3 regions of the Rhodococcus sp. NPDC078407 genome follow, and region 2 is predicted to be linked to each of the others. Evidence: riboswitches for the same ligand, from Rfam matches in the RefSeq annotation. Region 2 holds a riboswitch; each other region holds the start of a gene.
The links. Region 2 has a riboswitch for S-adenosylmethionine ahead of ACIGGF_RS16200 (mandelate racemase/muconate lactonizing protein). Riboswitches for the same ligand answer to the same signal wherever they lie in the genome.
Positions count from the first base shown of each region.

Region 1 (10,461 bases), on a different contig from region 2:
GTTGCGGGGACGACTCGGCGACGGCGAGTGGATCGAACTACTACCGCGCACGACGCTGCAGCCCGACACCCGCCATCGCTTCGTACTCGACCACGAGACGCCGGTCTCGGAGGTGCGGATGGACATCTTCCCAGACGGGGGAATGGCGCGATTGAGACTCTTCGGTGATCTGGCGGGAGTGGAGCCTGCGGAATGACCAGATAAGGCGGGAGTGGAGCCTGCGGAATGACCAGATAAGCAAGCATCTGCGTAAATGGGACTGGGGCAATAGGGTTGGTTCATGACTCGGCTACTTCATCCGAATGCAGCCCATGTTGCCGACACCCTGATTTCAAGGGGCCATCACGGGGTGATCGTGAACAGTCCGGAGGGCACCCACACCGCCGCCGATGCCGCAGCGGCACTGGGCGTCGATGTGGGCGCGATCGTGAAGTCCATGGTGTTTCTACTCGACGACGAGCCCGTCCTGCTGTTGGTGTCGGGAGCCCACAATGTCCATCTGACGCACACCGGTGAGCGCCTCGGTGGCACGTTGGCCCGCGCCGATCTCGCTACGGCCAAGCATGCCACCGGGCAACCGATCGGCGGCATCGCTCCGGTGGGCCATCCCACCAATCTCGATACGTTCGTAGATCAAGATCTGGCCGGGTACACCGAGGTGTGGGCTGCCGCGGGCCACATCAACACGATCTTCCGGTCGTCGTACACCGAGCTGCTGCGGATCACCGCCGGCCTGGCGATCGATGTGACCTGACCCCGGCGCGCGAACCCTCAGGATGCGAGCGTGGGAGCTACGCGTGAGGTTCCGAGAGTCTCGTCGACTGCGTCGATGTCGAACCGAGTGCCGCGCGATCCCAACAGCGGAAGAACCCCGGAGCTCAGGAACGTCGACTGCCGATCCGCATCGTCATGGACCTGCAACGTGACGCCGTCGGCCACGTCGGCGGCGGTGACGTCGGAGATCAGACTGGCCAGCCCCGACGGTGTGCCGACGTAGCGAATGCTCGCCGGACTGCTCGGCGCATCCAGCGCGGCGAATTCTCGACGAGCCGTTCGGGCATCTGCGGAGATGTGAATCTCGAGGTCGAGAAATACTGCCGTGCCGTCGGCGGATTCGCCGCGTTCGACGGCCTCGGCTCGCAGCCGCGCGCGTTGCTGCTGCGCTTCCCGCAGGTCGGAAGCCTGAATTCGTACGATTTCCGTGGTCGGTGCGACGGTCAGTTCGGACCAGAGCGCCCCGAATTCGACGGCGACGCGAGTGTGGTTGTGCGACATGAGTGGTCCTAGTTCTGGAAGTCGGAGAACGCATTCGGTCGGAGCGGAGCCGAAATCGAACACGAACCGGACGCAGTGCGGCACAGATCCACGTATCTGTTGCACCAGTGGCGGTTGCCCGTCCACACGACACTCACGGTCATGACGCCATGCTAACTGTCTGCCGGCGTGCATGGTGATCCAACCCCGGCCGCGCCGTCCGCCAGTTCAGGGAAGGGTCGCGGGTCGGGTACCGGGTTCCACCAGCCGACGATCTCTTCGTAATGCCAGTTCGGTCCGGACTCGACCAGGGCGGCCACGGCGCCGACCAGTCGATCCACATCGGCCGAGGAGCTGCCGAGGCCGATGCTGGCTCGAACCGCGCCATCCGCATGGCCCAGCCGCCTCAACAGCGGATGGGCGCAGAACTTTCCGTCCCGGACGCCGATACCGTGCTCGGCGGACAGGTACGCGGCCACCTCACCGGGATCGCGTCCGGCCACGATGAAGGTGACGATGCCGACGCTGTCGGGTGCGTCGGCCCACACCTGAAGCTGTTCGACGCCGTCCAGTGCGGCCAGCCCGTCGCGCAAGCGGGACGACAGATCGCGCTCGTGCGCCTGCAACTCGGCGTCGTCGAAGCGGGCGATGGCCTCGCAGGCGGCAGCGAGAGCGGCAACTCCGAGCACGTTGGGGGTGCCGGCCTCGTGCCGCTGCGGTGCTGGTGCCCAGTCGGTGCGGTCGATGCTCACGCTGCGCACCGCGCCGCCGCCGGCCAGATGCGGTTCGCCGACGTCGAGCCAATCACGCGCCCCCACAAGCACTCCCGCACCGAAGGGGGCGTAGAGCTTGTGTCCGGAGAAGGCGAGGTAGTCCACGCCCAGTGCGGCCATGTCGACGCGGCGATGCGGAACCAGCTGGGCACCGTCCACCGCGATTCGCGCCCCGTACCGATGCGCCAGCGCTGCGAGTTCAGCAATGGGCAGTACCTCACCGGTGACGTTCGAGGCACCTGTGATCGCCAGCAGCGCAGCGGGTTTCGCAGCGAGTTCGGATTCGAGACGAACGATCGTTTCGGCCAGGGTCGACGCAGCCACCACCACTCGTCGATCACGCCACGGGAGCAGATTGGCGTGGTGTTCGATATCGAGTACCACGGTCTCACCAGGCACGCAGGAGGCCAACAGGTTCAGCGAGTCGGTGGTGTTGCGCGTGAACACCACTACCGAATCCTGCTGCGCACCAATGAAACTCGCAACGGTCACCCGAACCTTCTCGTACGCAGCCGTGCACACCCGTGAGGCGTAGCCGGCACCGCGATGCACGCTCGAGTAGAACGGCAGCAGTTCCGCGATCCGGTCGGTCACCGCGACCAGCGCGGGGGCGCTCGCCGCGTAATCGAAGTTAGCGTACGTGCAGGAGCCGCCCTGCACCAGCGGTACCTGCAGATCCGTGCCCGAAACAGGGGCAAAAGGAGCACAGGGTCGGGAAAGTACAGATGTCATGACAGATGAAGCCCTCACGTCCGAGGGACCCGCAACCGAGGCGATTCGATGAACGAGTCCGCGCTTGCCGCACCGGTTCTCCGGCGTCGGCCTGGTCGTCACCCGGAGCACCCCACCGCGGAGGAGGGTTGCCGACCAGCGAGCCGGGGCTTGATGCTGGCACTCGTGACCGTGGCCAAGACATTGGCAAACTCGCTGCGGTTTTGTCAAGCCGGGACTCGAACGGACACAGCAGTAGGATTTCCGCGGTGGGAAGTCGCGCTCGTTCACCTGCTGGCAAACAGAACGTGAGATAACCAACGGCGCTGCTGCTCCCCCAGCACTAGAGAGTCATCTACTAACGAACGAGAAGGACGCCCGGTTGTCTGTGCATCAAGAGAACGATCTGCCGGGTTCGAGCGTGGGCATCGCACCTGCACCGGCAGCGTTCCTTCGCTCGTCGCTCGCCCCTCCCGCTCGGACGCTCATCGACATCATCCGCGACACCGCCCATCGCTTCCCCGATGCCCCCGCCATCGACGACGGTGCCGTGTCGGTCAGCTACTCGGAGTTGCTGGACGACATCGCCGAGGGCGCGCAGTGGCTCGCCAATGCCGGTGTTCGGCGCGGCGACCGCGTCGGAATCCGCATGCCGTCGGGTTCGTTCTCGCTCTATGTCGCCATTCTGTCCATTCTCGAGGTCGGTGCCGCATACGTTCCGGTCGACGCGGACGACCCCGAGGAGCGAGCCGAGTTGGTCTTCGGCGAGGCGAAGGTGACGGCGATCATCACTGCGGGCGGTATCGCCGCCGGTACTGCGCCCAGGCAGGACGCTGCCGGGCGCGATACCGGGCCACCCACCGTGGACGACGACGCCTGGGTCATCTTCACCTCCGGTTCGACGGGCACACCCAAGGGCGTCGCGGTCAGTCATCGCAACGCGGCGGCGTTCGTCGACGCCGAGGCGCGCATGTTCCTGCAGCAGGATCCGTTGGGCCCGGGCGACCGCGTGCTCGCCGGTCTCTCGGTGGCATTCGACGCGTCGTGCGAGGAGATGTGGCTGGCGTGGCGGCACGGTGCGTGTCTGGTGCCCGCGCCGCGTTCGCTGGTGCGGTCCGGCTTCGATCTCGGTCCGTGGCTCGTCTCCCGAGATATCAGCGTCGTGTCGACGGTGCCTACACTGGCGTCGCTGTGGCCTGCCGTGGCGCTGGAAGCGGTGCGGCTGTTGATCTTCGGCGGCGAAGCATGCCCGCCCGAGCTGGCCGAGCGGCTTGCCGTCGAAGGCCGGGAAGTCTGGAACACCTACGGCCCCACCGAGGCGACGGTCGTCGCGTGCGCGTCGATCATGGACGGCAAGGGCCCTGTTCGCATCGGATTACCCCTGGACGGTTGGGATTTGGCGGTGGTCGACGCCTCGGGCACTCCGGTGGGGGTCGGTGAGGTAGGCGAACTCGTCATCGGTGGCGTGGGCCTGGCCCGGTATCTCGATCCGGCCAAGGACGCCGAGAAGTACGCGCCGATGCCCTCTCTCGGATGGGACCGGGCGTATCGCAGCGGTGATCTCGTCAAGCTCGAGCTCGAAGGACTGCTGTTCCAGGGCCGCGCCGACGATCAGGTCAAGCTCGGTGGTCGACGCATCGAGCTCGGCGAGATCGACAATGCGCTGCAAGCACTTCCAGGTGTAGGCGGTGCGGCGGCCGCCATTCGTAAGACCGCTGCCGGAAACTCGGTACTCGTCGGTTATCTCGCCAGCACCGACCCGAACTTCGATCTCGACGCCGCTCGCGAGTTGCTGGCCGAGCAGTTGCCTGCGGCTCTGGTCCCGCGGCTCGCGTTGGTGGACGAGATGCCGACGCGCACTTCGGGCAAGGTCGACCGCAATGCGCTGCCGTGGCCGTTGCCCGGCATGGCGGGAGCCTCCGCGCTCGGCGGGACGGCCGGGTGGGTGGCGCAGCTGTGGACCGACATCCTCGGCGCACAGGTGTCCGACGAGAACGCCGATTTCTTCGCCAACGGCGGCGGTTCGCTGTCGGCCGCGCAGTTGGTGACAGCGTTACGCGGACGGTTCCCCGAGGTCACCGTCGCGCAGTTGTACGACCACCCCCGATTGGGTTCGCTCGCACAGTATCTCGACGACTTGAAGCCGGTCGTCGAGGCCGTGCCGCGAGACGTCGCACCAACCTCGCGCACCGCCCAGTGGGCGCAGATACTGGCCACCGTTCCGTTGACCACCCTGACGGGGCTGCAGTGGGTCACCTGGCTCGGCCTGCTGTTCAACGTCATGTCCTGGTTCGGCGACGTGCCCTGGGCCCCGACGCTGTCGTGGTGGTGGGTGCTCGTGGCCTTCATCCTGTTCATCACGCCCGTCGGACGCATGGCGATCTCGGTGATCGGATCGCGCGTGTTGCTGGCCGGGCTGCAACCCGGCGCATACAAGCGCGGCGGAAGTATGCACATAAGGCTTTGGGCGGCAACGCGATTGATCGATGCCAGCGGAGCCTCCAATCTTTCGGGTGCACCGTGGATGGTCTACTACGCGCGTGCCCTCGGCTCGAAGATCGGCAAGGGCGTCGACCTGCACACCCTGCCTCCGGTCACCGGCATGCTCGAACTGGGCGACGGCTGCTCCATCGAACCCGAGGTCGATCTGTCCGGGCACTGGATCGACGGCGATGTCGTCTACATCGGCGGTATCGAAATCGGTGCCGGTGCCACTGTCGGTGCTCGCTCGACGCTGCTGCCCGGAACCAAGGTCGGCAAGAACGCGGTCGTCACGGCTGGTTCCGCCGTCGTCGGACGAGTGAAAGCCGGCCAGATGTGGTCCGGCTCGCCCGCGCAGAAGGTCGGCAAGGCCGATCATCCGTGGCCCGCCGAGACCCCGCCCCGCGCGCGAAAGTGGGTGTTCGCTTACGGCGTCGCATCCCTGTTCCTGTCCGGTATGGCGCTGTTCTCCATCGGCGTGAGCCTGGTGCTCATGGGCTGGTGGATCCATACCGCCGACTCCGTGTGGGGCGCTCTCCAGCGCGGTCTGGTGATGCTGCCCGTCGCGACCCTGCTGTCGTTGGCGGTCTTCGCGGCCATCACCGTCGTGGCCGTCCGGTTGCTCGGCATCGGACTGGTCGGCGGCTATCACCCGGTGCGCAGCCGCATCGGTTGGCAGGTCTGGGCCACCGAGCGGTTGATGGATTCTGCGCGCACGTTCCTGTTCCCGCTGTACGCGTCGCTGCTGACCCCGCATTGGCTGCGACTTCTGGGCGCGAAGATCGGCAAGGACGTCGAGGCGTCGACCGTCCTGATGATCCCCAAGTTCACCACCGTCGCCGACGGCGCGTTCCTGGCCGACGACACCATGGTCGCCAGTTACGAACTCGGCGGCGGCTGGATGCATCTGGGCGACGCCAAGGTGGGCAAGCGGGCATTCCTCGGTAACTCCGGCATGACCGGCCCCGGGCGAACCGTGCCGAAGAACGGTCTGGTCGCGGTGCTGTCGGCAACACCAGACAAGGCGAAGTCCGGCTCGTCGTGGCTCGGCAGCCCCCCGGTTCGGTTGCGCCGGGCTGCGGGTAGCGCGGACTCGTCGCGCACGTTCGATCCGCCTCGGAAGTTGAAGGTCGCGCGCGCACTCGTCGAGACGTGCCGATTGATTCCCGTCGTCGTGACGTTCGGTATCGGGCTCGCAGTCTTGTTCGGGCTCACCGCCATCGCCGACTCGGTCGGATACTGGTTGGCTGCGCTACTCAGTGGCGCCGTGCTGCTCGTTGCCGGTTTCGTGGCCGCGGCCGTGTCGGCGGCGGCCAAATGGCTGTGGGTGGGCCGTATCGGCAAGACGGATCACCCGCTGTGGAGTTCGTTCGTGTGGCGCAACGAGGTGGCCGACACGTTCGTCGAAACCGTCGCCGCGCCGTGGTTCGCGCGCGCGGCCGAGGGCACTGCGGTGCTCAACATGTGGCTGCGGTGGCTCGGGGCGGACATCGGGCGAGGTGTGTGGTGCGAAACGTACTGGCTTCCCGAAGCAGATCTGGTGACGTTGGCCGACGGTGCGACGGTCAACCGAGGGTGCGTTGTGCAGACGCACCTGTTCCATGATCGGATCATGTCCATGGACACGGTGGATCTGGGAGTCGGTGCAACCTTGGGACCGCACTGTGTCGCTTTGCCTGCATCGGGTATAGGTGATGGTGCGACGGTGGGGCCTGCCTCCCTGGTGATGCGCGGCGATACGGTTCCCGCGCATACTCGTTGGCAGGGCAATCCGATCGCGCCGTGGGCCAAGGGTGATCCCTTCCCGCGAATTCGCGACGACCGAAACGAGGGGTGATCGTTCGTGGCAGACAGACTGGTCGCACCGGTGTTCGACGTCGATTCCAGCGACAACCCGATCGATACGTATCTTCCGCAGAACGGCAACCGCGGCTATCGCATCTCGCGGTACGAACTCGACCTCGAGTACAAGGTCGAGAGCAACCGGCTGACGGGCAAGGCGAAGATCACCGCCGTCACCACTGCGACGGTGTCGAAGTTCGCGTTGGATCTCGGACCGGCGATGAACGTGTCGAAGGTGTCGGTCAACGGATCGCGTTCGGTGAAGTTCAGCCACCAGCGCGGCAAGTTGAAGATCACCCCCGCCAAGCCCATCGCCTCGGGTGCGGCGTTGGTGGTGACGGTGGCGTACGGCGGAACACCTCAGGCCATCAACGGTCTGTGGGGCGAGGTCGGCTGGGAAGAACTCACCGAAGGTTCGATCGTCGCGAGTCAGCCGAACGGCGCCGCCTCGTGGTTTCCGTGTGACGACCATCCGGTCTCCAAGGCCAGCTACGGCATCACCATCACCACGGATTCTCCGTACTACGCGGTGGCCAATGGAACGTTGGTGCGCAAGCAGACTCGCGCGAGCCGCACCACCTGGGTGTACGAGCAACCCGAGCCGATGGCCACCTATCTGGCGACCATCCAGATCGGTCCCTACGAGCATCGCATCGTCAGCCCGGGACCGGTGCCCATGAAAGCGATCACTCCCCCGCGGCTGCGCGCGCAGTTCGATCATGATTTCGGTCGTCAGCCGCAGATGATGGATACGTTCGTACGGCTGTACGGCCCTTACCCTTTCGCCTCGTACACCGTGGTGGTCACCGACGACGATCTCGAGATTCCGGTCGAGGCACAGGGCTTGTCGATCTTCGGCGCCAACCACTGTTCGGGTTCCCGGTACTACGAGCGTCTGGTGGCCCACGAATTGGCGCACCAGTGGTTCGGTAATTCCCTGACCCTCGGCAAGTGGGCCGACATCTGGCTGCACGAGGGATTCGCCTGCTACTCGGAGTGGATCTGGGCCGAGAACTCCGGCGGCGCAACGGCTCACGAGAAGGCCAAGCGCGCCCACACCATGCAGCGCGGGCTCGAGATGGACCTACAACTCACCGATCCCGGGCCCGAGCGCATCTTCGACGACCGCGTCTACAAGCGCGGAGCACTGGCACTGCACGCGGCGCGGCGCACCATCGGCGACGAGCGCTTCTTCGGACTGATCCAGGAATGGACTTCCAAGTACCGCTACTCGACGGTCGCAACCGCCGACTTCACCGACCTCGCCTCCCGCTTCGGTTGCCCCCGAAGCCTGTGGGACGCATGGCTGGTGGACAAGCAGATGCCGTCGTTGCCGTAGGTCCAGCGTCGCAAATCGGCTCCCCAGTTTCGGAAACCAGCCTGCAATCGGAGGCCTGGATCCAAGTCTGGGGAGCCGATTGCCGGTCAAACCTGCCGACGGCGGTTCTGCGCGTAGCCGATGGCCAGGAAACCCGCTGACATCAGCGCGAAAAGATTGATCGGCGATGCGATGGCACGGCCGACACTCGCATCGAGTGCCAACACTTGGAACAGCACCCAGCCCACGATGACGCCCAGCACGGCGAAAATCGGCCAGGGTCCGGAGTAGTTGTACTTCATGCTCGCTCCCTCAGCAGAACGTTGCTCCACCAGTGAGGCCACCGCCAACGGCTCCGCCGATTGCGCCGACCAAGCCGCCTCCGACAGTACCCACGACCGGGAGCGTCACGGTCCCCACGCCGGCTCCAGCGAGCCCGGCCGCGGTGCCCCCGGACACCGCACCTCCCCCGATCCCCGCCAGGCAATTTCCGATACTGAGCGTGGTGACCTCACCGTCGCTGGGCACCGCCACCGCGTGCACTCGGAGGGCGGAGCCCGAAACGGCGTACTGAACCTCGACCTGACTGCCATCTCCGGCGGTGGCCCGCGTCGGCAGCGGCTCCGTCGCACCTGTCTCGATACTTTTTGCCGTAGCAGTTCCGTCGTCTGCTACTGCGACGTCGTAGCCGACCAACGCCACAGAGAAGTCACTGTCACTGGTTTTGGCGACTCCGAGGGCGGGCGAATCCACGGTCTGCGCTTGCGCAGGAACTGCTGCCCCCACTATGGAGCCGAGTCCTGCTGCGGCGACGAAGATTCCGGTAGCGATGCGTGATGCGTTGCGCTGGGTCATCATCTCCCTTCGGTTTCAACACTTCATTTCCTTAACCAAAGTATTGAAATGTCGGCGGGGTCGTCAACCCCTCGAGGTGCAAACCTGACTGTTCACCTCATCGCTACCCGAGCGAGATGATCAACCCGGCGACCCCATATCCGTACAGCGCAGCCGTTGCCAGTGCCTGCAGCCAGAACCCTCTCGGTAACGCCGCCGCCCAGCGACCCCTGCCGTCCAGTTGCAGGTCACACGGGAAGTCGCTGATAGCCATGGCAGACGACGGCTGCCTGGAGTGCGCAAGCACCACCCCGGTGGTAAAGGGCAATCCCCGAACGAACAGGTGACCGCGCGCGTCCCCGGCGCGATACCGCACTGCAGATTCGGTGATAACCCCTGTGTACCAACGCCTTTGAACGTTCCAGCCGGTGGCGTGCGCGAGGCGAAGGTTGCGGCCGCCGCGCAGCGCGGTGTCCACGGTCTCGACGTCGGCGATCACTCCCCAGCGCAGCACCGACACCCACCAGGCGATACTTCTGCAACGAAATACCAGGGCCCCGAGCAGAACGAACGCGAAGACGTACGGCACCTGCGTCGGATATCTCGACCAGCAGGCGGCCAGCACGATCACAGCGATCAGAAACCAGTACGCCTCACGCCGATTCCATACGGTCGCACCCGCAACAAGAACCGTCGGAGGCACCCGGTGCGGAGGGTCGGTGCGTACGGACTGCAGCATGATGCCGCTGATCCTAGAGCGCAACCGGTTGGCTCGCAGCGATCTTCTCGGTTCACACCGATGTGCGCTACGGCGCGGGGGTGACCTCCGGAGGAAGCGGCCGCGCCGTGTCGGTCAGCTCTCCTGGCTCGTACACATCGAACGGGGCGTCGACCGACACGGATCCGGCGCGCTCGAACTCGAAGGTCACCGGAATTGACGTGCCCGGGGCCAGTTCGCCGTCAGCCAGCTCGAAGGTCACGGTAAATCTCTCATCGGTTCCGTCATCTCCGGAATCCAGGTTCTGCACCGGCTGACCGGCTGCAATGGACGTCGCCGGTTCGATGACGAGTTGGTCCGGTGTGGCGTCGATCGTCACCGAGGTCGCGGCGGGCGACGATATGTCGAGGAGCCGATCGTTCTCGGTTTCGGCCTCGTTCACTGCCGTGAATTCGAGGGTGGCGTTGCCGTACGCCGACGCGGAACTCTCGGGCGTGGCACCGGTGAGTGCCGCCTGCAGGGTGACGCTC
Region 1 covers NZ_JBITUQ010000014.1:11,485-21,945, forward strand. The annotation lists gene alc (allantoicase) at 1-196, shown strand, start outside; gene ACIGGF_RS15345 (YbaK/EbsC family protein) at 281-754, shown strand; gene ACIGGF_RS15350 (hypothetical protein) at 772-1,275, opposite strand; gene ACIGGF_RS15355 (aminotransferase class V-fold PLP-dependent enzyme) at 1,428-2,759, opposite strand; SAM riboswitch class IV at 2,815-2,930, opposite strand; gene ACIGGF_RS15360 (Pls/PosA family non-ribosomal peptide synthetase) at 3,127-7,056, shown strand; gene ACIGGF_RS15365 (M1 family metallopeptidase) at 7,063-8,400, shown strand; gene ACIGGF_RS15370 (hypothetical protein) at 8,487-8,681, opposite strand; gene ACIGGF_RS15375 (hypothetical protein) at 8,692-9,237, opposite strand; gene ACIGGF_RS15380 (hypothetical protein) at 9,338-9,952, opposite strand; gene ACIGGF_RS15385 (hypothetical protein) at 10,020-10,461, opposite strand, start outside.
Region 1: another riboswitch for S-adenosylmethionine. It lies ahead of ACIGGF_RS15355 (aminotransferase class V-fold PLP-dependent enzyme); the one in region 2 lies ahead of ACIGGF_RS16200 (mandelate racemase/muconate lactonizing protein).

Region 2 (10,461 bases):
GCATCGCTACGGTCTGCTCTCCGCCGCCCGCGGTGTTCAGTTGGCCGAGCTCGGTTTGCGATCGTCCGCCGAGGGTCGCCGCCTCGACGTCCCGGAGATCGCGCTGTGACCGCCGTCGACTCCCGGGTGTCGATCACCCTCCCCGGCCACGGGGTCTACGTGCTCGGCGAACCGGGTGAGTGGACCAAACCCGCCGCACCCATCACCTCACGCGTCGCATATGCCGCCGCGCACGTCGTCCCTAGTGCCATGGGCGACAACACTCCTGGGGCTCCCGCCGACATCGACTGGGACGCCACCCTGGCGTACCGCCACGAACTCTGGTCCTACAGACTGGGCGTCGCCGACGCGATGGATACCGCTCAGCGCGGCATGGGCCTGGACTGGGCCGCGACGTCCGAGCTGATCCGCCGCTCCGGGGCCGAAGCCGCTCACGTCGGCGGGTCACTCGCCTGCGGTGCGGGCACGGACCAACTCGACCTGGATGCGCTGCCGTCGGGCAAGGACGGTCTCGCTGCTGTACTTGACGCCTACCGCGAGCAGATCGCGGTGGTCACCGATTCGGGAGCCAAGGTCATCGTCATGGCCTCACGTGCCCTGGCTCGGGTAGCGACGTCCTCCGAGGACTATCTTTCGGTCTACACGACTCTGCTCGACGAAGTCGATGAGCCCGTCGTATTACATTGGCTCGGAACGATGTTCGATCCGGCGCTCGCCGGGTATTGGGGGAGCGCAGACATTTCGACCGCAACGGACACGTTCCGCTCGCTGATCGATTCGCACGCGCCCAAGGTCGACGGCGTGAAGGTGTCGTTGCTCGACGCCCAGCACGAGATCGCCCTACGAGCCGGGCTGCCCGCAGGCGTCCGCCTCTACACCGGCGACGACTTCAACTATCCCGAGCTGATCATCGGTGATGGACAGCATCATTCGGATGCACTGCTCGGCATCTTTGCCGGTATATACCCCGCGGCGTCGACGGCATTGCAGGAACTCGACCTCGGCAATACCGCTCGCGCCGATGATATTTTGCGCTCGACGCAGGAACTCGGCCGGCACATTTTCGCCGCTCCCACGTATTACTACAAGACCGGAATTGCGTTCCTGTCGTGGCTCAACGGCAAGCAACCTGGGTTCTCGATGGTGGGCGGCTTGGCATCCGGACGCAGCGTGAAGCATCTGACGACGCTGTTCGTCCTGGCCGATCGCGCAGGGTTGCTGGCGGATCCATCGCTGGCCGCACACCGCATGGGGCTCTACCTCGAACTGAACGGGGCAGCGTCGTGAGTATCGCACCGTACGGCCTCGACAATCCCTACGCAGCATTGTCTCTCAACACCAAGACGACGAACGCCTGGACGCTGAAGCAAGCCGTCGACGGTGCCGCGCGAGCTGAGCTGGGTGCGGTGGCACCGTGGCGGGATCGAATCCAGGAGGCAGGTGTCAGCGAATCGGCCAAGCTCATTTCCGACGCCGGTCTGCGGGTGTCGAGCCTGTGTCGCGGCGGGTTCCTCACGGCGATCGACGACGACGGTCTCGACGACAACCGTCGCGCTCTCGACGAAGCCGCCGAACTCGGGGCACCCGAGCTCGTGATGGTCATGGGCGGCATTCCCGATCGTGACCTCGTCGGAGCCCGAGCCAGGGTGGAGGAGAGGCTGGCTCTGCTCGTTCCGTACGCACTCGAGCGGGGGGTGCGCATTGCGCTGGAACCCTTGCACCCGATGTTCGTGGCCGACCGTGCGGTCATCTCCACACTGGGACAGGCCTTGTCGATGGCCGAACCGCACCCGGCGGAGGCAGTGGGCGTCGTCGTCGACACCTTCCACGTGTGGTGGGATCCGGATCTGGAGTCCTTGATCCGAATTGCTGGTGAGCGTGGCCGCATCAGCTCGTACCAGGTGTGCGACTGGCTGGTGCCGATGGAAGCCGACCCCCTCCTCTCGCGCGGAATGATGGGCGATGGTGTGATCGATTTCGAATCCATCGGTCGTTGGGTTCGAGGCGCTGGGTACCAGGGTGATGTGGAAGTGGAGATCTTCAACGCTGCTGTGTGGGCAACCAACGGGGACCAGGTGATCGAGACGATGAAGCAGCGCTACCGCGATCTGGTTCTGCCCAGTCTGATCGCATGAGAGTGCTCTTCGCCCCCGATTCCTTCAAAGGCACCATCGACGCGGTCGATGCTGCCGCGGCACTGATCGAGGGATGGGCGGCTGTCCGCAGCGGCGACGACCTGGTGTCGATGCCGCAGGCAGATGGGGGCGAAGGGACACTCGACGTCCTCGCAGCGTGCTCGGCTGACCCGACATGGTCATCGGTGTCGGGTGTCTGCGGCCCGGACGGTCGACCGGTCGACGCGCGATGGTTGATGCTCGAAGACGGCCGGGCGGTGATCGAGTTGGCGGAGTCCTCGGGCATCGCGATGATGCAGTCGCTGAATGCATTGGCTGCGACGACGCGCGGACTCGGTGAGGTCATTCGAGGCTGCGGTTCGGATCGCATCTCGGTAGCTCTCGGGGGCTCGGCCTCCACCGACGGCGGACTGGGAGTGTTTCGTGCGCTTGGTGTTCGGGTGCTGGACGAATCGGGCCTGGACGTTCCGGAGGGCGGCGCCGGTCTGCTGGCCGCCCGGTCGGTGGATGCGTCGGGCCTCGCGGGAGTGCCGTCCGACATCGAATTGCTGACCGATACGCGTGCGGTGTTGTTCGGACCCGACGGTGCCGCGCACGTCTTCGGGCCACAGAAGGGCGCGTCGGCCGCCGACATCGAGATGCTGGACGGGGCATTGCACTGCTGGGCCGAGTTGCTCGCCGAGGCCGGCTTGCCGGCCGACCCGTTCATGCCGGGGACCGGCGCTGCCGGCGGAGTCGGATTCGGTCTGTGCGCGCTGGGGGCTCGTGTATCCGGCGGGGCGGAACGGGTGTCGGAGCTGACAGGACTGTCGGCTGCTGTACCTGCAGCGGACCTCGTGGTGACGGGTGAGGGCAAGTTCGACCGCACGTCGCTGACGGGCAAACTCGTCGGACATGTGGTCCAGATATGCTCGGACGCTTCGGTTCCGGTGGCCGTTGTCGCCGGGTCGGTGGATACGGACGTCGAGGTGCGGAAAGTGTCGCTGACGGACCTTGCCGGCAGTGTGGAGGCAGCCATGGCGGATCCACGACGGTGGCTGGTCGACGCTGGACGGCGCTTGGCGAATGACGTTCGTTAGCGAGGGACACCGAGAACGCCGTCGGAATCGCGGGCATGTCCTTACCGAAGTCGTCAGGTCCATTCTGCAACAGTGCCGGCATTCGGGCATGCAGGAGTCGTGCGGGAGGGCCGAATTCGCTTCAGGCTGAAAGATCTTGGCGGTCGATCTTCGAGCTTCTATGCCGTCGTGCGCAACGCCCACGCCCGAGCGAGTGCAAAGGTTGCCGCGAGTACGCACAGCACCGCCACGATCACCGCGACAAAGTTCGATACCGTCGTGGAAAATCCGAGAATCCAGGCAATCCCCATTCCGGCGAGGGTTGCGAGGACACCGCCGATCGGAAGAAGGCAGCCACAACCTTGGTCGTTCGAGACGACAACGGATCGTGAGTTGCCCTGAGCAGCAGCCGGACCGAGGCGACTCCGAGCACGTAAGCCAACACTGCGGTGCCTGCATAGATCGGGAGCAAGTAGTCGGGTGATACGCCCGAACTCGAACCGGAGAAGCTCGTGCCGACCAGAATCAGCACGGGCGTCATCCCCAGAGTCACTCCGACCAGACCGGCAACGACGACGAGCCCTACGCGCCGAGAGGGTTCGACGATGAATCGATAGCCACACAGGTGCAGCACCAGCCCTGCGAACATGCCGATCACCGCGCCGGTCGACGCGGCGACGACGGGTCGCACCCACGGCCCCAGCGTGGTGTCGGGTCCATAGAACGATTCGCCGGAGACGTACGCCGAGTACCCCGAAGTTCCCGTCACTGCGTGACCCAGGACCGCGATCACAGCGCCGAGCAAAGCAAAACAAGTTCCCTGTTTGATCACGCGTCAATGATGACGGATGTCCGATGTACGTCGAGAACCTTTGCCGGAGTGTTGCCGGTGCACCTGTAGGTTGCTGATCTCGTTGGGAATTGATCGAGCTACTGCGTCGATCCACAGGATTGTCCAAGCCGTACCCCTCGGCTATTGTCGAGGAAGGTTCAAGAGCGATAGCCGTAGGTACCTGGCCGGCTGTCCGGCAACCCCGTCTCCATCGACAGGGTGCCCCAGGGGAAGAACCGGCGCATCTCGCGACCGCGGGTGCGCAAGTCGATGGAGGGTCGCACCTCCAGGACGAGGTGAACAATGTCTGCAGATGACGGACTTGCAGCAGCACAAGCCAAGTGGGAACCCATTCCGCCGGAGCGTCGTCGTGCCTGGTGCCAGACGCTGCTGAGCTATCCGCCGATATGGTTCGGGGTGTTCCCGATGCTCGAGACTCGAAGGCTGGTGCTCGAAGGAAGGTACGCCAATGCCGAAGCTTGGATCGACCTTGCGAAACGTGCTGAAGCAGTGGGCTTCACGCCGCAGACGTGGATGATATTCCGACAGAGTCTCGAGCCCGCGTACCTGAAGGATCGCTTCCCATTCCACCCCGCGAACATGCCGAAGCGGCGCGGGAACGGCGGTGTCGAGACTGTGGTGGTCGATCCTGAGGACTTTTCCGAGTGGCCATGGCTGTTCGAGGCGGGGTACCGCGCGGGCGAGGCGACCTGGCAGGCGCTGGCTCGCTGAGTCACCCGAGCACAGACAGAACCGGTTCGGCGGCAGCGCTTATGCGTCCTCCCCGATGTCCTCGAGCCACAAGCTCGGGCGCTCGGCGAGCATGCGTTCCATCAGTTCCGCGCATTCGACGTTGTCGACGACGTCGACCTGCACGCCGTGCTCGCGTAGCAAGCTCTCCGATGTCTCGAACGAGCGGTTCTCACCGACGACGATCCGAGGAATCTCGTACAGCAGAGCGGTTCCCGCGCACATGAAGCATGGAGACAACGTGGTGTAGAGCACCGACTTTCGGTACACCGACGCCGGAAGCCGCCCCGCTCGCTCGATGCAGTCGGTTTCTCCATGACGGATTGCGCTGTTCATCTGGACTCGGCGGTTCCGACCGACCGCAAGAACTTCGCCATCGTGAACGAGTGCCGCGCCAATGGGAACCGCGCCTTCCTCCCAACCGATCCTCGCCTGTTCGAGTGCAAGTGCGAGAAAGTGCTGGTCTCCGCGCAATGGACTGTTCACATGCTCTCCTCGGTGTTCGGCAACAGCGTATGCAATTCGTGTCCTCGAATGGACCTGGGCGTCCCGTATAGCAAGCGGTACCGAGAATGCGATCGGGATCGGATGTCGGCGCGGCCATGAGCATCGCGTCCCGACGTCAGCCGAAGGCGATGCGAAGCCCGACGCTTGCGGTGGCCCCACCGGCGCTGAGGATGAAGTTGTGCCGTCCTTCGTCGCGGAACACCATCTGCATCGGTAGGAACCAGAACCGATTCTCCCCGGTGAAGCCGGCACCGGGGATCTGAAGGCCACGTTGATTCACGATGTGTTCGCCGTTCGCGTCGAGCACCTCGAGTGTCGCGGGAAAGTCCTTACCGATGTCGTCAGGTCCCGTCTGCAACAGCGCGACCAGGCGGCATTCGAGCATGCGGGTGTCGCGGGGAACCGTGCAGGTATCCCAGACCCCGCCGAGGACATCGAGCATGTCTTCGCTAACCCGTGCGTACTCCGCGAAAAACAACCCGGTGATGATCATCGGCTGGTGTCATCCGTTTCGTAGTAGGGAAGTGATGTCATCGCATCCAGAACGGCCGGGCGAAAAGGTTGCGGCACTGTGTACTTGCCGTCGCAGACCAACCACCCGTCGGCAATGAAATGCTCCAGCATGCCGCGAAGTATCAACGCCTCGATGTGTTCGTACAGATCCCCGGCACCGACCGGGCCGACTGCCGGCAGCCGCGTCCGCGGGGTGCTCGTCATCGCGGCGAGAACGATCTGTCCGGCAACGACATCGACGGCCGGGGACGGACGGAGGGGATCCTTGCTGAAGAAGTGACGACCGATGACGTGCGAAAGTGCCGTTCGGTGAGCGGCCAGGGAGCTGTCAAGTGAGTGGGCGAACCCGTGCGAATGCGGACCGGGAACGGCTGTGGTGGAGGTCAACTCGATCAAACCGGCCGCCTTCGCCGCATCCCACAGTGTCATCAACCCTGGGATCTCGAGCATCGATCTCGACCTCGATGCACGCCCATCCAACTCCACGCCGACGGCGTTCGCCAGCTCGCGAACCGACCCTGGCCGCGGAACCCCCTGCCGGTGATCGGTCGTGATGTACCGAGCCAGCCGAGGAGCGAGCGAAGCTGCGCAATCGGCTTCGATGCGGTCAGCGCTGCCAACTCTTCGCTGGCGTCTGGCGTTGCGGGCTCGATGCCGTGGGGCATCAACCGTTCGACCGAAGACTCGGCTGTCGGCTCGACGTCGTCGGCCAAGTCCGCGGTGGTGGCACGAGATCCCCGGCGACCGAACAGTGGGACCACTTCGGCGAGGTCGCGACCTGTGCGGTGGGGAGTCACACGCACATCTTATGGAAGACGCGGGGGCTCGCGCTGGTATCCACCTTTCCCGACCGTCACGTTTATGCTGGCCGCGATGGACGACAACGATGCTTACGACGAGCTCGATACCGCAGCTCTCGATGTCTTGCGGGAGCTCGGTCCGCTGAGCACCGAGGGCTGGGCGATTGCCATGTCCGACCGAGGATTCGGACGCCGGCGCGATATGTACGAACTCGTCGACACTGTCGATTCGGTCGATCTGGCCTTTCTGCCGGACATGCGGAACATCGCAGTCGCCACGCTGTTGGAGGGCCGCGCCCTCACTCACCGGCTCAACCACCGGGAGGTGGCGTCGGACATCATCGACTCGATGGACGACCTGTCGCCCATCACGACCCTCTTGCAGTTCGCGGACGATCCCGCTGGCCTTCGCACGAAGTACCGAGGTATCGGTGACGGCGAGATCTTCACCATTCGCGGCATCGATGACCCGCAGTGGCCGCCCAGCGAAGCGCTCGTGCTCCCAGAGGGGACGCTCAGCGACTACGAACCAGGTGACCTCGTATCGCTCGTCGTGGTGGACGGTGTGGTTCGTATTCGAGCGGTCGACGGCCCGCTTGAGCACATCGACGTCACTGCCGCGCTGCACGAGATGGTGCCCGAAGGCGAGAGCGTCGAGCGCGATGCTGTTGTTTATCAACTGATGTACGACCGACCGGACCTCTTCACGAAACCAGGACCACCGCTGTCCGAGATCTACGCCGGTGCCGGCATCGAACAATCCGAAGACTACGTGGCCCGCACAGGATTCGACTTCGACGCCGCGGCGGACACCACGCGGACGAACATCGTCGCGAACACCTTCGGAGTTCATACCGACGGGGCCCGTGCACTCATCTGGTTCGGCGACATCATGCGGGACATCCGAGGCGACGCCGCTCACGACGCCCGACAACGTGCCGAGGCGGCGGTCTCGGACGGTGCAGATGAGCTCACCCCACTTGCTCGATCCGACGTAGCCGCCCTGGCGCTGAACAGGCATTTCGACAGCGAGGGGGCCGCGGAGTCGTTGCTGCATGTGGCAGGCGCGTTGCTGAGTGCAGGGCCGCGGCGGCTGACCGCAGCTGCGCACTGGTTCCGCGCTACCGCGCTGGACCGGCTCGGGGACGCACTATCGGCCGAGAAGGCGCTGGAGAAGGCACTCGACGCCGACTCGCATTTCGAGCCTGCAGTACTGGCTCTCGTTGAGTACGCGTCGACGCGGGGAGATGCGGTGCGTGGATTGTCTCTTCTCGGCCGTATCGATCCCGACGCAGGCGCGGATCTGCGAGAGATGTTGGAGCCGTACGTCCCTCAGGATCACCCCGATCTAGGTCGTAACGACCGCTGCTGGTGCGGTTCGGGGCGCAAGTACAAAGTATGTCACCTCGGTAAGAACATTCTCTCGCTCGGCGAGCGCGCACAGTGGCTGTACCAGAAGGCAAGTGGCTTCGCGGCCGCGGCGAACTCCGCGGATCTCATTCTCGCTCTGGCACGCATCCGCACGGAGCATCTCGGTAGTGGCGACGATGCGCTGGCGAAAGCCTTCGATGAACCGTTCGTCGGCGACGTCGTGTTGTTCGAGGGCGGGAGATTCGCCGAGTTCGTGACTTCTCATGGCCCGCTACTTCCAGCCGACGAGTTGATGCTGGCCCAGCAATGGCTCCTGGTGGAACGGTCGATTCACGAGATCGAATCGGTCAGTCCCGGAGAAGGCATGTCGCTGCGTGATATTCGTACCGGCGATCGACATGACGTCACGGAACGCTCGGCCAGTCGACAGTTGTCTGCAGGACAATTCATCTGCTCGCGCGTCGTACCCGTCGGTGAAGGGTTCCAGATCTTCGGAGGAATCGAACCCGTCGATCCGTCTCAACGTACAGAGCTGATCGAGATCCTCGACGCCGATCCGGTCGATGCCGAAGATCTGGTGAGCTTTCTCAGCGCCCGGCTGGCTCCTCGCCGAATCGAAACGCGTGACGGTGATCCGACGGTGTTGTGCGAGGCAGTCTTCGAGCTCGGTGGAGTCGGGGGACTACGGCGGAGGCTCAGCCGCAAATACGGGGCAGCGGAGGGCGATCGTTGGCACTGGAGGGCCGGAACGAGCATCCTCGGCACACTCACCCTGGACGGCACCCATCTGAGGCTGGAAGCAATGTCCGAACGCCGCATCGATACGTTGATCGATGACCTAATGACCCTCCACCCCGATGCGGATCAGCAGAGTGAAAGACGCCTCACGGCAGAGGACGCGATGGCCGACAAGTCGAGGAAGCCGGCAGAACCCGTCGAGATGACTCCCGAGGTGGCTGCACTTCTTGAGAAGCAGATTCGCGCATACGAAAAGAAGTGGATCGACGAGTCCATCCCCGCTCTCCAAGGGTGGACGCCACGCGATGCCGCTGGAGATCCGACTCGTCGCGATGATCTCATTCGTCTTCTCGACTCTTTCCCGGAAGAAGAGCGAGTTGGTGCGATGAGCTTGGGTCGACTACGCGACATGTTGGGTCTCTGAAGAACGCGTCGGTGTTCCCGCTCCTGAAGTGAATGGATTCGCATGGTGAGGTGGAACCGATTCGTCACGGACTGCGTCCAATGGTGTGGACGGGGACGAGGGAACGGAGTGGTGTGAGCACGATGCGAGTGTGGGCAGCGGGCGTTGTGGGCGTAATGCTGCTCGTGTCCGGATGCGGTGGTACGAGCGACGGTGCGCAGACCGCGGCACCGTCGACGACTTCGGCCATCGCTGCGTCCGCGTCGACTGAAACATGGGATCCGTGCACCATTCCGGATGAGGCGATCGAAGCCGCTGGATTGGCGGTAGAAACCAAAAAGGCAACTTTAATTGGTGAACGGCCGATCTCGCCGGATTGGTCGACGTGCTTTTGGTTGAATCCGCTGCCGGACACGTGGTACACCCTCGGCATCTTCTCATCTGCTTTCTCGTTGGATTATCTGCGCGAGGGCGGACCGTTCGAGCAGTTCACTCCGGTCGACGGGTTCGATGGCCTGCGGTTCCAACGGAAGATCAAGTACGACGAAGTCAGTTGCGGCATTGCTTTCGGGCGCGACAGAGGGGTCATCTACTTCATGCTCGACGGTTTCGCGTCGGCCGAACCACTCGAAGATCCGTGCGTCGAGGTCGAGCGTGTGGCGCGTTCGCTCCGTCCGTTCTTGCCGTCGTCGAGGTAGCAGGAGGAAGCAATGGGTTTGGAACTGAACGGGTTGGCGTCATCGATGCAGCAGTGGCAGGCGCTGTCTGCGCAAGCAGAGGCCGGAGTGTTGAAAATTCCGGAGGGTGTGGCGTTCCAGTGCGACGAGGTGTGCGCGGCATACATCAGGCACCTCGAAGGGATGGTGAGCCAGACCAAGTCGCTCGTCGACGTCGAAGCCTTCGGCACCCTCGATTCGGCCCGCCAGCTTGGTGAGAAGTTCGAGAGAATCGCCTACAGCGGCGATCGGTCGTTACGCGTGGTGCTCTTGCAGCACATCGATGTCATCGAATTGATGCGCTCGGTGTTTCGCCGGTACTTCGACGAGGCCGAGTACGCCGATCAGCGGACTCTGAAGTCGATTACCGACATCGCGGAGGGTGTGGGGAAGTAACACGGCGCTGCGCGGATGCTGCTCGGTTCAGATTGGGGAACCGAACAGTCACTCGATGCGTCTGATCTGTCGTGGGGTTCGACCTCCCCACGGTCGATGGGGGAGAAGATGCGGCTACCGGACAACATTCCACCTGTGGTGTACGTACCGTGCACTGCGCACGTCTCCATCGTGGAGCAGGCAGTGGTCGACCTACGCACCACCCGGGACGGGCGTAGTGCCCTGCTGGCATATTCGGCACT
Region 2 covers NZ_JBITUQ010000015.1:56,968-67,428, forward strand. The annotation lists gene ACIGGF_RS16175 (Gfo/Idh/MocA family protein) at 1-109, shown strand, start outside; gene ACIGGF_RS16180 (dihydrodipicolinate synthase family protein) at 106-1,287, shown strand; gene ACIGGF_RS16185 (sugar phosphate isomerase/epimerase family protein) at 1,284-2,135, shown strand; gene ACIGGF_RS16190 (glycerate kinase) at 2,132-3,214, shown strand; gene ACIGGF_RS16195 (hypothetical protein) at 3,447-3,962, opposite strand; SAM riboswitch class IV at 4,182-4,300, shown strand; gene ACIGGF_RS16200 (mandelate racemase/muconate lactonizing protein) at 4,329-4,757, shown strand; gene ACIGGF_RS16205 (nucleoside deaminase) at 4,797-5,261, opposite strand; gene ACIGGF_RS16210 (DUF6941 family protein) at 5,398-5,775, opposite strand; gene ACIGGF_RS16215 (hypothetical protein) at 5,772-6,245, opposite strand; gene ACIGGF_RS16220 (hypothetical protein) at 6,224-6,592, opposite strand; gene ACIGGF_RS16225 (SEC-C metal-binding domain-containing protein) at 6,669-9,128, shown strand; gene ACIGGF_RS16230 (DUF3558 domain-containing protein) at 9,284-9,805, shown strand; gene ACIGGF_RS16235 (hypothetical protein) at 9,818-10,219, shown strand; gene ACIGGF_RS16240 (SAV_915 family protein) at 10,235-10,461, shown strand, end outside.

Region 3 (10,461 bases), on a different contig from region 2:
CGGTGGATCGTCGCCGGATGGAGCGCGGTGCAGAAGGCGGCAACGGCGGGTGCCGAGGGACGACAGGTTCGCCACCCTTGCCGGAGAAGATAGTTGCTGTCGAGCCGGCGGGGCGAACTGCGACAGTTCGGTGTCACAGAAGAAGTGCGCGTCGGGCCGATTCAATTTGTCAACGGTCACAATTGTTTTCGGGTTCACGACCGAGTGGACCGACCCGACCGGTCGGCTGGGCAACCGCCAGTCCCCGTCCGGGACGGCTCCGGTGACGAGCCGAGTGCGTGGTGAATCGGTCTGTTGTTCTGCAGATGCAATGTGCGGCAAGTCAGGGCTTCGAGCGCACTCGAAGGCGAACCGGTCAGACGCTGCCTTCGTATCCGTGTTGGCGCCATGCCTCGTACATCGTCACCGCCGCGGCGTTGGCGAGGTTGAGTGATCGACGTCCAGGAATCATCGGTATGCGGAGGAGATCGCTCACGTGCGGGTCTTCTAGGACCTCGTCGGGGAGTCCGGTGGGTTCCGGTCCGAAGAGAAGAACGTCGCCGGGCTCGTAGGCGACGTCGGCGTAGGAGCGTGTTGCGTGGGCGGTGTACGCGAATACCCGTTTGGGTGCCAGCGCCGACCAGGCCGACGGCAGGTCCCGGTGCACAGTGACGGAGGCCAGATCGTGGTAGTCCAAGCCGGCACGTTTCAGCTTGGGCTCGGACATGTCGAAGCCGAGCGGACCCACCAGGTGCAGCTCGCATCCGGTACCGGCGACCAGGCGAATCGCATTGCCGGTGTTCTGCGGGATTCGGGGCTCGAAGAACATCAGTCGAAACACCCGGTTCACTCTGCCACCACGAACCGGAGAAGTATGGGGCAGGTGGACGACGAGCAGACCATCGGTGAAGATTTTTCCGACACTCGACTGGACGGGCAGGAGTGGAAGGGCAGGCAATTCGTTCGGTGCACCTTTCGTGATGCCGACATGAGTGGAGTTCAAACCGACTCGGTGGTGTTCACCGAATGCGACTTCACCGGCACCGACCTGACCGAATCGATTCACACGAACTCTGCCTTCCGCTCGTGTACTTTCACTCGGACCAATCTGCAGCACAGCACGTTTCGTCACTCGACCATGATGGGCTCGGTATTCGTCGACAGCCGGATGCGGCCCGCGATCTACGACGAGGTGGACTTCACCCTTGCGGCGCTGGGAAACGTCGACCTACGCGGCCTCGACCTCACCGGTTGTCGGATGAGAGAGGCGAACCTCATGTCTGCAGATTTCCGGAAGGCCGTCGTGTGCTCGGTGGATTTCGTGGGTGCCCGCACCGTCGACGCCAAGTTCGACGAGGCCGATCTGCGCGGAGCCATGGTCGATTCGTCGTTGTGGGTCAGCGCAAGCGTGCGAGGTGCCAAGATCGAGCTGATGCAGGCCGTGGCGTACGCGGGAGCGAACGGTCTAGTTGTGGAGGGCTGAAGTGCGGGGCCCGACCCGGTCATCGGACCGGCGCGGCGCAGCCGACCTCGAGCCTGGAACAATGGCCGGGTGACTGCAACGATTCTCGATGGCAAAGCGACCCGTGACGAGATATTCGTCGATCTCACCGCCCGCGTGACCGCGCTGCGTGAGAAGGGCATAACCCCAGGACTGGCCACCGTCTTGGTAGGCGATGACCCGGGTTCTGCGGCATACGTCCGGGGCAAGCACAACGACTGCGCCAAGGTGGGTATCACCTCCATCCGTCGCGATCTGCCTGCCGACATCACCCAGTCGGACCTCGAAGCAGTCATCGACGAACTCAATGCCAACCCCGAATGCACCGGGTACATCGTGCAGCTGCCGCTGCCCAAGCATCTGGACGAGAATGCCGCTCTGGAGCGGATCGACCCGGACAAGGACGCAGACGGCCTCCATCCGATCAACCTGGGACGCTTGGTGCTTGGCAAGGACGCTGCACTTCCGTGCACGCCGCGCGGCATCGTGCATTTGTTGCGCCGCTACGACGTGGCTCTCGACGGCGCGAAGGCGGTCGTCATCGGCCGAGGAGTGACGGTCGGTCGACCCATCGGCCTCCTGCTCACCAGGCGTTCGGAAAATGCCACGGTCACGTTGTGCCACACCGGAACCCGCGACTTGGCCGCCGAGGTCTCCCGTGCCGACATCGTCGTAGCCGCGGCCGGAGTCCCGGGTCTGATCACCGCGGACATGGTCAAGCCCGGTGCTGCCGTACTCGATGTCGGCGTGACCCGCACCGAGGACGGATTGCGCGGAGACGTCGCCGACGACGTAGCCGAGGTGGCAGGTTTCCTCTCGCCCAATCCCGGTGGCGTCGGACCGCTGACACGAGCCTTCCTGCTCACCAACGTCGTCGAGCGCGCCGAGCGCGCCGAGCGCGCCGCGGCCGGGAACTGAGCGATCCGGGGATGACCGCTGCCGAGGACTCGCGAGAAGACGACCCGGGTTTCCGGGCAGCCGTAGCGCGCAACCTGCCGATCGTCGCGGTGTCGGTCGTCGTGCTGGCCGCTCTTGTTCTGGTGCTGGCCGATCGCTGGCGGCGCGGCGCGTTCATCTTCGGGTGTGCGGCCCTACTGGCCGCAGTGCTGCGCTTGTGTCTTCCGGAATCACGGGTCGGAACCCTGAGCGTGCGCAGTCGCGGCTTCGACGTGCTCGCGTTGGGGTTCGTCGGCGGAGCGATCGTGTTCCTGTCGTTGTCGATCGACCCGCTGGGAACCGACTGACCTCAGGGCTGGACCGCCCGGCCCGAACAGCAGCGGTGTCAGCGCCGTCCGAGGCGGGCGAGTTCCATGGTCTCGGCCAGCAGTTTCGCCACCGAATCGGCTTCGGTCAAAAAGCCGTCGTGGCCGTCGCGGGACTGAATCACTTCGAGTCCGCGGCAGTGGGGAAGTCCACGGGCAATCTCTTTCTGCAACCGCAGTGGGTAGAGACGATCCGAATCGACTCCGCCCACTATGGTCGGAACCGGCACCGACGCAAGAGCTTCGGTCACGCCGCCGCGGCCCCGGCCCACGTCGTGTCGGTTCATTGCCTCGGTGAGTAGCACATACGTCGCCGCATCGAATCGGTTGACCAACTTCGCAGCCTGGTGCTCGAGGTAGCTCTGTACCGAATATCTCCCGCCGGCCCACGGATTTTCGTCCTGCTGTGGGGAGTTGTCGAACCGAATGTCGAGTTCGCTCTCGGTGCGGTACGTCAGATGCGCGATGCGTCGCGCGATACCCAATCCGGCAGTCGGAGACGTTCCGGTGTCGTGGTAGTTGCCACCGAGCCAACCCGGATCCGCCTTGATCGCAGCGATCTGTGTGGTCTGCGTTCCGATCTGGTCGGCTGTGGCCCGGGCTCCGACGGCCAGAACCAAAGCCGCTGCCACTCGATCGGGATGACTGACGATCCATTCGAGAGTCCGCATGCCGCCCATGGAGCCACCGACAACGGCGGCGAAGCGCTCGATACCGAGGGCATCGGCGACTGCCACCTCCGCCGCGATCTGATCGCGGATGGAGATGTCCGGGAACGTCGAGCCATACGGCGTGCCGTCGGGCGAAATGCTGCTCGGTCCGGTGGTGCCGCCGCACCCGCCGAGCACGTTGGTTGCCACGACGCACCATTCATCGGTGTCGATGGGGCAGCCGGGACCGATCATTCCGTTCCACCATCCCGGCAGGGCGTGATCGGCGTCCGGCGGGCCGGACACGTGAGAGTCCCCGGTCAGGGCATGTTCGACGAGTACGACGTTGCTGCGGTCGGTAGCGAGTTCGCCCCACCGCTGCACCGCGACGGTCACCTGGGGGATTCGCGCACCGTTCTCGAGATCGAGACCACCGATGTCGATGGTGCCCAACCGCCCGTCCGGAGACGGGAGTACCGCCTCCGGACGAACGCCTGTGTCGCAGCTGTGGCTCAAGATGCCGCCGCGCTGAATCCGACCTCGAGATCGGCGATGATGTCGTCGATGCCTTCGATCCCCACGGCCAGGCGAACCAGACCAGGCGTCACTCCCGACGCCGCCTGCTCCTCGGGGGTCAGCTGGGAATGGGTGGTGGACGCGGGGTGGATGACGAGTGAGCGCACGTCTCCGATGTTAGCTACGTGGCTGTGCAGAGTGAGCGCGTTGACGAACTTCTTGCCCGCGTCCACTCCGCCCTTCAACTCGAACGCGACGATGGCACCTTGCCCCTTGGGCAACAACTCCTGGCCGCGCTGGTACCACGGCGACGATTCGAGTCCGGCGTAGTTGACCGAGAGGATGTCGTCGCGACCGGCGAGGAACTCGGCAACCTTCTGGGCATTCGCCACGTGTCGCTCGATCCGAAGGCTCAACGTCTCGATGCCCTGGCTGATGAGGAAGGCGTTGAACGGCGAGACCGCCGCGCCGATGTCACGCAACAACTGCACACGTGCCTTCAATGCGAATGCGGGAGCACCGAGATCGGCGAACACGACGCCGTGGTAGCTCGGATCGGCGGTGGTGAAGTTGGGGTGACGGCCCTGCGTCCAATCGAAAGTGCCGCCGTCGACGATGACGCCCGCGATGGCCGTTCCGTGTCCGCCGAGGTACTTCGTCGCGGAATGCACCACGATGTCGGCCCCGTGCTTCAACGGCTGCAGCAGGTACGGCGTCGCCACGGTGTTGTCCACGATCAGCGGAATGCCGTTCTCGTGGGCCACTGCCGAGATCCCCGGGATGTCGAGGATGTCGTTCTTCGGGTTCGAGATCGACTCGCCGTAGAACGCCTTGGTCGACGGAGTGATGGCGGCACGCCACTGCTCGAGATCATCGGGATCGTCGACGAACGAGACGGTGATACCCAACTTGGGGAGCGTGTAGTGGAACAGGTTGTACGTGCCGCCGTAGAGCCGCGGGCTCGACACGATGTGGTCGCCGGCCTCGGCGAGGTTGAGAATTGCGAACGTCTCGGCGGCCTGGCCCGACGCGAGCAACAGCGCTGCGACGCCGCCTTCGAGTGCAGCGATGCGCTGCTCGACGACGTCCTGGGTGGGGTTGATGATGCGGGTGTAGATATTGCCCGGCTCGGCGAGACCGAACAACGCGGCCGCGTGATCGGTGTTGTCGAACGTGTACGAGGTGGTCTGGTAGATCGGCAGTGCGCGAGCGTTGGTGGTGCCGTCCGGGGTCTGTCCCGAGTGAACCTGCTTGGTTTCGAAGCTCCAATTGTCCGAAGGATCGGTGAACGAATCCTCGGTGGGTGCTCCGGTGGCGTCGACGATGTCGGGGGTCGAATCGGTCATGGCTGGTGATACTCCGTTTTCTGAGGCGACGCTGCCTGAGACAAAACTGTCCGAGACAAGTCTGTTCGAGACGAATCGAATGTCGAATGTTGCTCGAGAAGTCGAGCGCTACGGGGCGTATCGGTACAGCGACACATGAGAGAACCTCCTGACAGGCCTCGACCCCGGGAGGTCGAAGTTTCAGTGGGTCCGCTTCCTGCGGACCCGCGCTTGTCGATTCGGCACTCGGCGTGCCGAACCGGCCTGGTCGTTCACCCGGGGCACCCCACCGCGGTTGGAGGGTTGCCGGCCAGCAAGCCGGGGCTCGATGCTGGCACTCATGACCTGGCGAATATCTTAGCGGGTGCGTACGTGCCGAAGGAACAAGGGCTCGTAGGGCGTCCGGCCGTGCTCGAGCAGATGCTCGGGTGAGGACAATCACCGCACTGTGGCTCGATTACTGGTGCCCAGAGGGAAGACAATGAATGGACTGGCCGTTGCTCTTTGTCGGTTGCGCTTCTGAATCGATTCGGCGAGCCGCCGATGCTCGTCGCTCACATCTCCGATCGAAACGAAGGTAGTACCGCTGTGACTGTCACCGATTCCGCTCTTTCTCGTGTCAGCGCTGTGCGCGGCAGGGTGTCGAGTGGCCTGAGCGTCAGTCATCGACCCCACTCGACTCGCCGCAAACTCGCGATGCTGGCCCTGTCCATCGGCGGATTCGGCATCGGCACCACGGAATTCGCGTCGATGGGCTTGCTGCCGGACATCGCCACCACGATGGGAATCTCCGAGCCCTCAGCGGGGCACATGATCTCTGCGTACGCGCTCGGGGTCGTGGTGGGCGCTCCCACCATTGCTGCTTTGGCTGCGCGCGTTCCCCGGCGAATGTTGCTGCTGGTGCTGATGGTGGCCTTCACCCTGGGCAACCTCGGAACAGTGTTCGCGCCCAGTTTCGACGAGCTCGTCGCCTCACGATTCGTCGCGGGCCTACCGCACGGTGCGTACTTCGGAGTGGCCGCACTGGTGGCCGCACACCTCGCCGAACCGGGTAAACGAGCCAAAGCCGTCGCGATGGTGATGATGGGTCTCTCGGTCGCCAACGTCGTCGGGGTACCGGTGGCAACCTGGATCGGGCAGGCGCTCGGTTGGCGCAGTGCATTCGCTCTCGTGGCTGTGATCGGTGCTCTCACCGTCGCGGCGCTGGCCGTGTGGATGCCGCGGTTGGATGCAATGCCGACCACCAGCCCCATCACCGAGCTCGGTGCACTGCGCCGCAGCCAGGTGTGGATGACGCTGTTCGTGGGAATCGTCGGGTTCGGTGGCATGTTCGCGGTGTACACCTACATCGCATCGACGCTGACCGACGTCGCCGGTCTCGCTCGTGCACTCGTTCCGGTCGCCCTGATGATCTACGGCCTGGGCATGGTCACCGGCAATTACGCCGGTGGCTGGCTGGCCGACCGGTACCAGCTCAAGGGCACCTTCGTCGGTCTGGCCGCAACGGCCGTGTTCTTGGCGATGTTCGTAGCAGCAGCGCACAATCCGATCACTGCACTGCTCCTGGTCTTCCTGATCGGCGCAGCCGGCTCCTCGGTGGTCCCCGGCTTGCAGACGCGGTTGATGGACGTGGCCGAGGACGCCCAGACGCTGGCAGCATCGCTGAACCACGCTGCATTCAACCTGGCCAACGCCATCGGTGCGGCCGTCGGTGGTGCCGTGATCGCCGCCGGCTTCGGCTACACGGCACCCGCCGCCGTCGGCTCGGGCCTGGCGGTGGCCGGTCTCGGTGTGCTGGCCACCGCCATGTGGATGGACAGGCGCACGGCCGTCGAGCGGTAGCGCCCGGTCCCTCCTAACCGGTGATCGTCGCCGCCGTTCCGTCCAGTGCTTCGGTCAGGGCCGGGGTGAGCTTGTCGATGACGTACGGCAAGCTCAGCACGCTGGTGAAGTAGATTGCACCGGCCGTCACCCCGTCTGTGAAGACGAGATTGCCGTCCTGCACCGGCTCCAGCGCGTTGTACACCGCTTCTTTCTCCAGCTGGGCCCGGTCGCCGGGTCCCTCTGTTCCCCAGATCAACACGTCGGCAACGTTGAGCACCGACAGGTTCTCCAGAGGAATGCCGGCTTGGGCGCTGCCGTCGGCCGGAACGAATGCGTCGATGTCGTCGGGGATCACGAAGCCGAGCTTCGTGAGAAAGTCGGTGCTCAGTCCGTCCTGGTACGCAATCGCCTTGCCCTCGTAGAACGCGTTCTGTAGGAAGATCGCCTTCTTTCCGGCGAACTCCGGGTGGGCGGCAGCGGCGTCCGCGAATTTCTGGTTCACGCCGTCGATCAGCTGGTCGACCTCGGACTTCTTGCCCAGTGCGCGACCGATCTTCTCTGCCTGGACGTCCCAGGGCTCGAAGTAGGCGGTGGACGCATCGGACTGCGCGAGCGTCGGTGCGATGTCGCTGAGTGTGTCGTACGTTTCTTCCGTCAGGCCTGCGTTGGTCGCGATGATCAGATCGGGCTCGAGTGCGGCGATCTTCTCCGTCTCGAATCCATCGCCCGTATTCGAGAGCACCTCGGGCTGCGCGTCGCCCAGCGCCGCCTGAGCCCAGGGCCAGGTTGCGTACGGCTGGTCGCCGTACCACTCCGTGACGCCGACGGGTATGACGCCGAGCGCGAGGACGGTGTCCTGTTCGGTGTATCCCGCCACGACGATTCGAGTGGGTTCCGCAGGAACGACCGTCTCACCGAACGCATGCTCGACCGTGACCGGGAAGGCCGAGGAGTCGGACGCGGAGCCCGCCGCGGCGGGAGTCGCCTCGTCGCTCGAACACGCACTGAGCAGTCCTGCGGTGGTCAACGCAATCGCGCACACCGACAGGGTCGTGCGTAGTGACCGGATGTGCATGGAAAACCTTTCGAGAGGGAAGATCGACGAACAAAGGATAGCCGAACCTAAATTAAAGGCAATGCCGAGATCTACCTTCGGGCCCGGCCCAACCTTCACCGAACCTCCACATTTCCCGACGGGCTCCCCCACGTGCGCCCTCTAGGGTCAGTTCTCATGAGCCGCACAGTTCTCGTCGTCGACGACGAGCCCACGATCTCCGAGGCCGTTGCCGCTCGGCTGCGCGGCGAAGGCTACGAGGTCATCACTGCCGTCGACGGCCCTTCGGCCGTCGACGCGTGTGCCCGAATGGATCCCGACGTGGTGGTGCTCGATCTGATGCTGCCCGGGTTCGATGGGCTCGAGGTGTGCCGCCGCATCCAGGTGTCCCGCCCGGTTCCGGTGTTGATGTTGACGGCCAAGTCCGACGAGACGGACATGCTCGTCGGCCTGGGAGTGGGCGCGGACGACTACCTGGGCAAGCCGTTCAGTATGCGCGAGTTGGTCGCTCGCGTGCACGCCTTGGTTCGGCGCGCCGAGCGCACCGTGACCGCCCAACCCCATGCCGTTCGCGTCGGTGACGTGGAGATCGATCATCGGGAACGGAGGGTGACCAATCCATCCGGTGACATCCATTTGACCAGAACGGAATTCGACATCCTCGCCTATCTCGCTGCTCGGCCGCGCACAGCGGTCTCGCGGGAAACGCTGCTGTCGGAACTGTGGGGCTGGGACGATTCGGCCAGCAGTCGCACGGTCGACTCCCACGTGAAGGCGTTGCGTCGCAAACTCGGTGGCGATCTCATCCGCACCGTCCACGGCGTGGGCTATGCCGTCGAGGCACCGCGATGACGCGCATGCTGCCGCGCCCACTGGACCTGGTGCGCTCGTTCAAGCTCAAGGTGTCGTTCATCGTGGGCACAGTGTTGGTGCTTGCGAGCGTCGTCTTCTGGTTCGGTGCGGGTTGGCCATTTCGCTACACCCTTCTCGCGGCGCTGGTGGTGTCTCTGGCCGCGACGCAGTTCGTCGCCCACGGAATGACTTCTCCTCTGCGCGAGATGACCTCGGCCGCAAAGGCAATGGCGCGTGGCGACTACTCGATACGCGTGCGGGCCACCTCGCGCGACGAGGTAGGACAGCTCGCAACCGCTTTCAACACCATGGCAGACGATCTCGAGGCCGCCGAGAAATATCGCCGTGAACTGATCGGCAACGTCTCGCACGAGCTGAAGACGCCCATCGCAGCCCTGCGTGCCGTACTCGAGAACATGGTCGACGGGGTGACCGACGCGAATCCCGCGACCCTGTCGGTGGCGTTGCACCAAACCGAAAGGCTCGGCGATCTGGTCAGCGAACTGCTCGACCTGTCGCGGGTGGAGGGCGGCGTGCTCACCATTGCCCCGGAGGCATTCGACGTGCGGCAATTTCTCGAGGATGCGACCTCTGTACACCGTGATCGAGTGTCGATCGTGGTCTCGCCCGGCGATTCGACCGTCGTGGCCGACCGTTCTCGTTTGACACAGGTGATCACCAACCTCGTCGACAACGCCGTGCGGCATTCACCCCATTCGAGCACCGTGACGCTGCGGGCCCATCGAATCGGTGGAGCGTATGCATTCGACGTCGTCGACCGGGGCCCAGGCATCGCCCTCGCCGATCGCCATGCGGTGTTCGACCGATTCACCCGCGGCGGATCCACCGACGGCGGAACAGGTCTGGGCCTCGGCATCGCCCGCTGGGCCACCGAACTGCACGGCGGAACCATCGAAGTTCTCGACAGCGAAGTCGGCTGCCACATCAGAGTGACCATCCCCGAGCACTGACTTTCTCGATCCACCCGAACCGCGACTGCACGTCCCCGGACCGCAGCCGCCGACCTTCCATGCCCGAAACACAGAAGAAGGAAGCGCCATGACCACGATCGACACCCCGATTCATCCGACAGCGAAGCATCGTCATTCTTTGTGGGGTCCTCGCACCTGGCCGGTGCTGCGGTATGCGAAGGCTCCCCGCGCGGCGCTCCTCGGGGCCGCTGTTGCCGGACTGGTCGGGGCAGTAACCCTGGTGGACAACACGTTCGGTGTGCTGATCACCGCCCTGGCCTTCGTGGCGGTTGTGCTGGCAGCGCGCAGCGGCAGGCTCTCGCGGTGGGAATGGGCAGGAGTGGCAGGAGTGCTGGCATTGGCGAGCGTGTCTGCGCTCAGGGCAGCCGAGTGGATCGTGACGATGTCGACGACACTCGCCATCGTGGTCGCAGTAGTGGTGCTCTCCCGTGCCTGGACGTGGACGGGAATCGCCCTCGGCGGTCTACTCCCTGTGTTTCTTCCGGTGCGCGTGGCTCGGTGGACCG
Region 3 covers NZ_JBITUQ010000013.1:106,667-117,127, forward strand. The annotation lists gene ACIGGF_RS15100 (tRNA (cytidine(34)-2'-O)-methyltransferase) at 356-820, opposite strand; gene ACIGGF_RS15105 (pentapeptide repeat-containing protein) at 854-1,462, shown strand; gene ACIGGF_RS15110 (bifunctional methylenetetrahydrofolate dehydrogenase/methenyltetrahydrofolate cyclohydrolase) at 1,532-2,398, shown strand; gene ACIGGF_RS15115 (DUF3017 domain-containing protein) at 2,410-2,724, shown strand; gene ACIGGF_RS15120 (homoserine O-acetyltransferase) at 2,763-3,908, opposite strand; gene ACIGGF_RS15125 (bifunctional o-acetylhomoserine/o-acetylserine sulfhydrylase) at 3,905-5,254, opposite strand; SAM riboswitch class IV at 5,456-5,579, opposite strand; gene ACIGGF_RS15130 (MFS transporter) at 5,930-7,075, shown strand; gene ACIGGF_RS15135 (ABC transporter substrate-binding protein) at 7,089-8,132, opposite strand; gene ACIGGF_RS15140 (response regulator transcription factor) at 8,289-8,963, shown strand; gene ACIGGF_RS15145 (ATP-binding protein) at 8,960-9,934, shown strand; gene ACIGGF_RS15150 (DUF4153 domain-containing protein) at 10,023-10,461, shown strand, end outside.
Region 3: another riboswitch for S-adenosylmethionine. It lies ahead of ACIGGF_RS15125 (bifunctional o-acetylhomoserine/o-acetylserine sulfhydrylase); the one in region 2 lies ahead of ACIGGF_RS16200 (mandelate racemase/muconate lactonizing protein).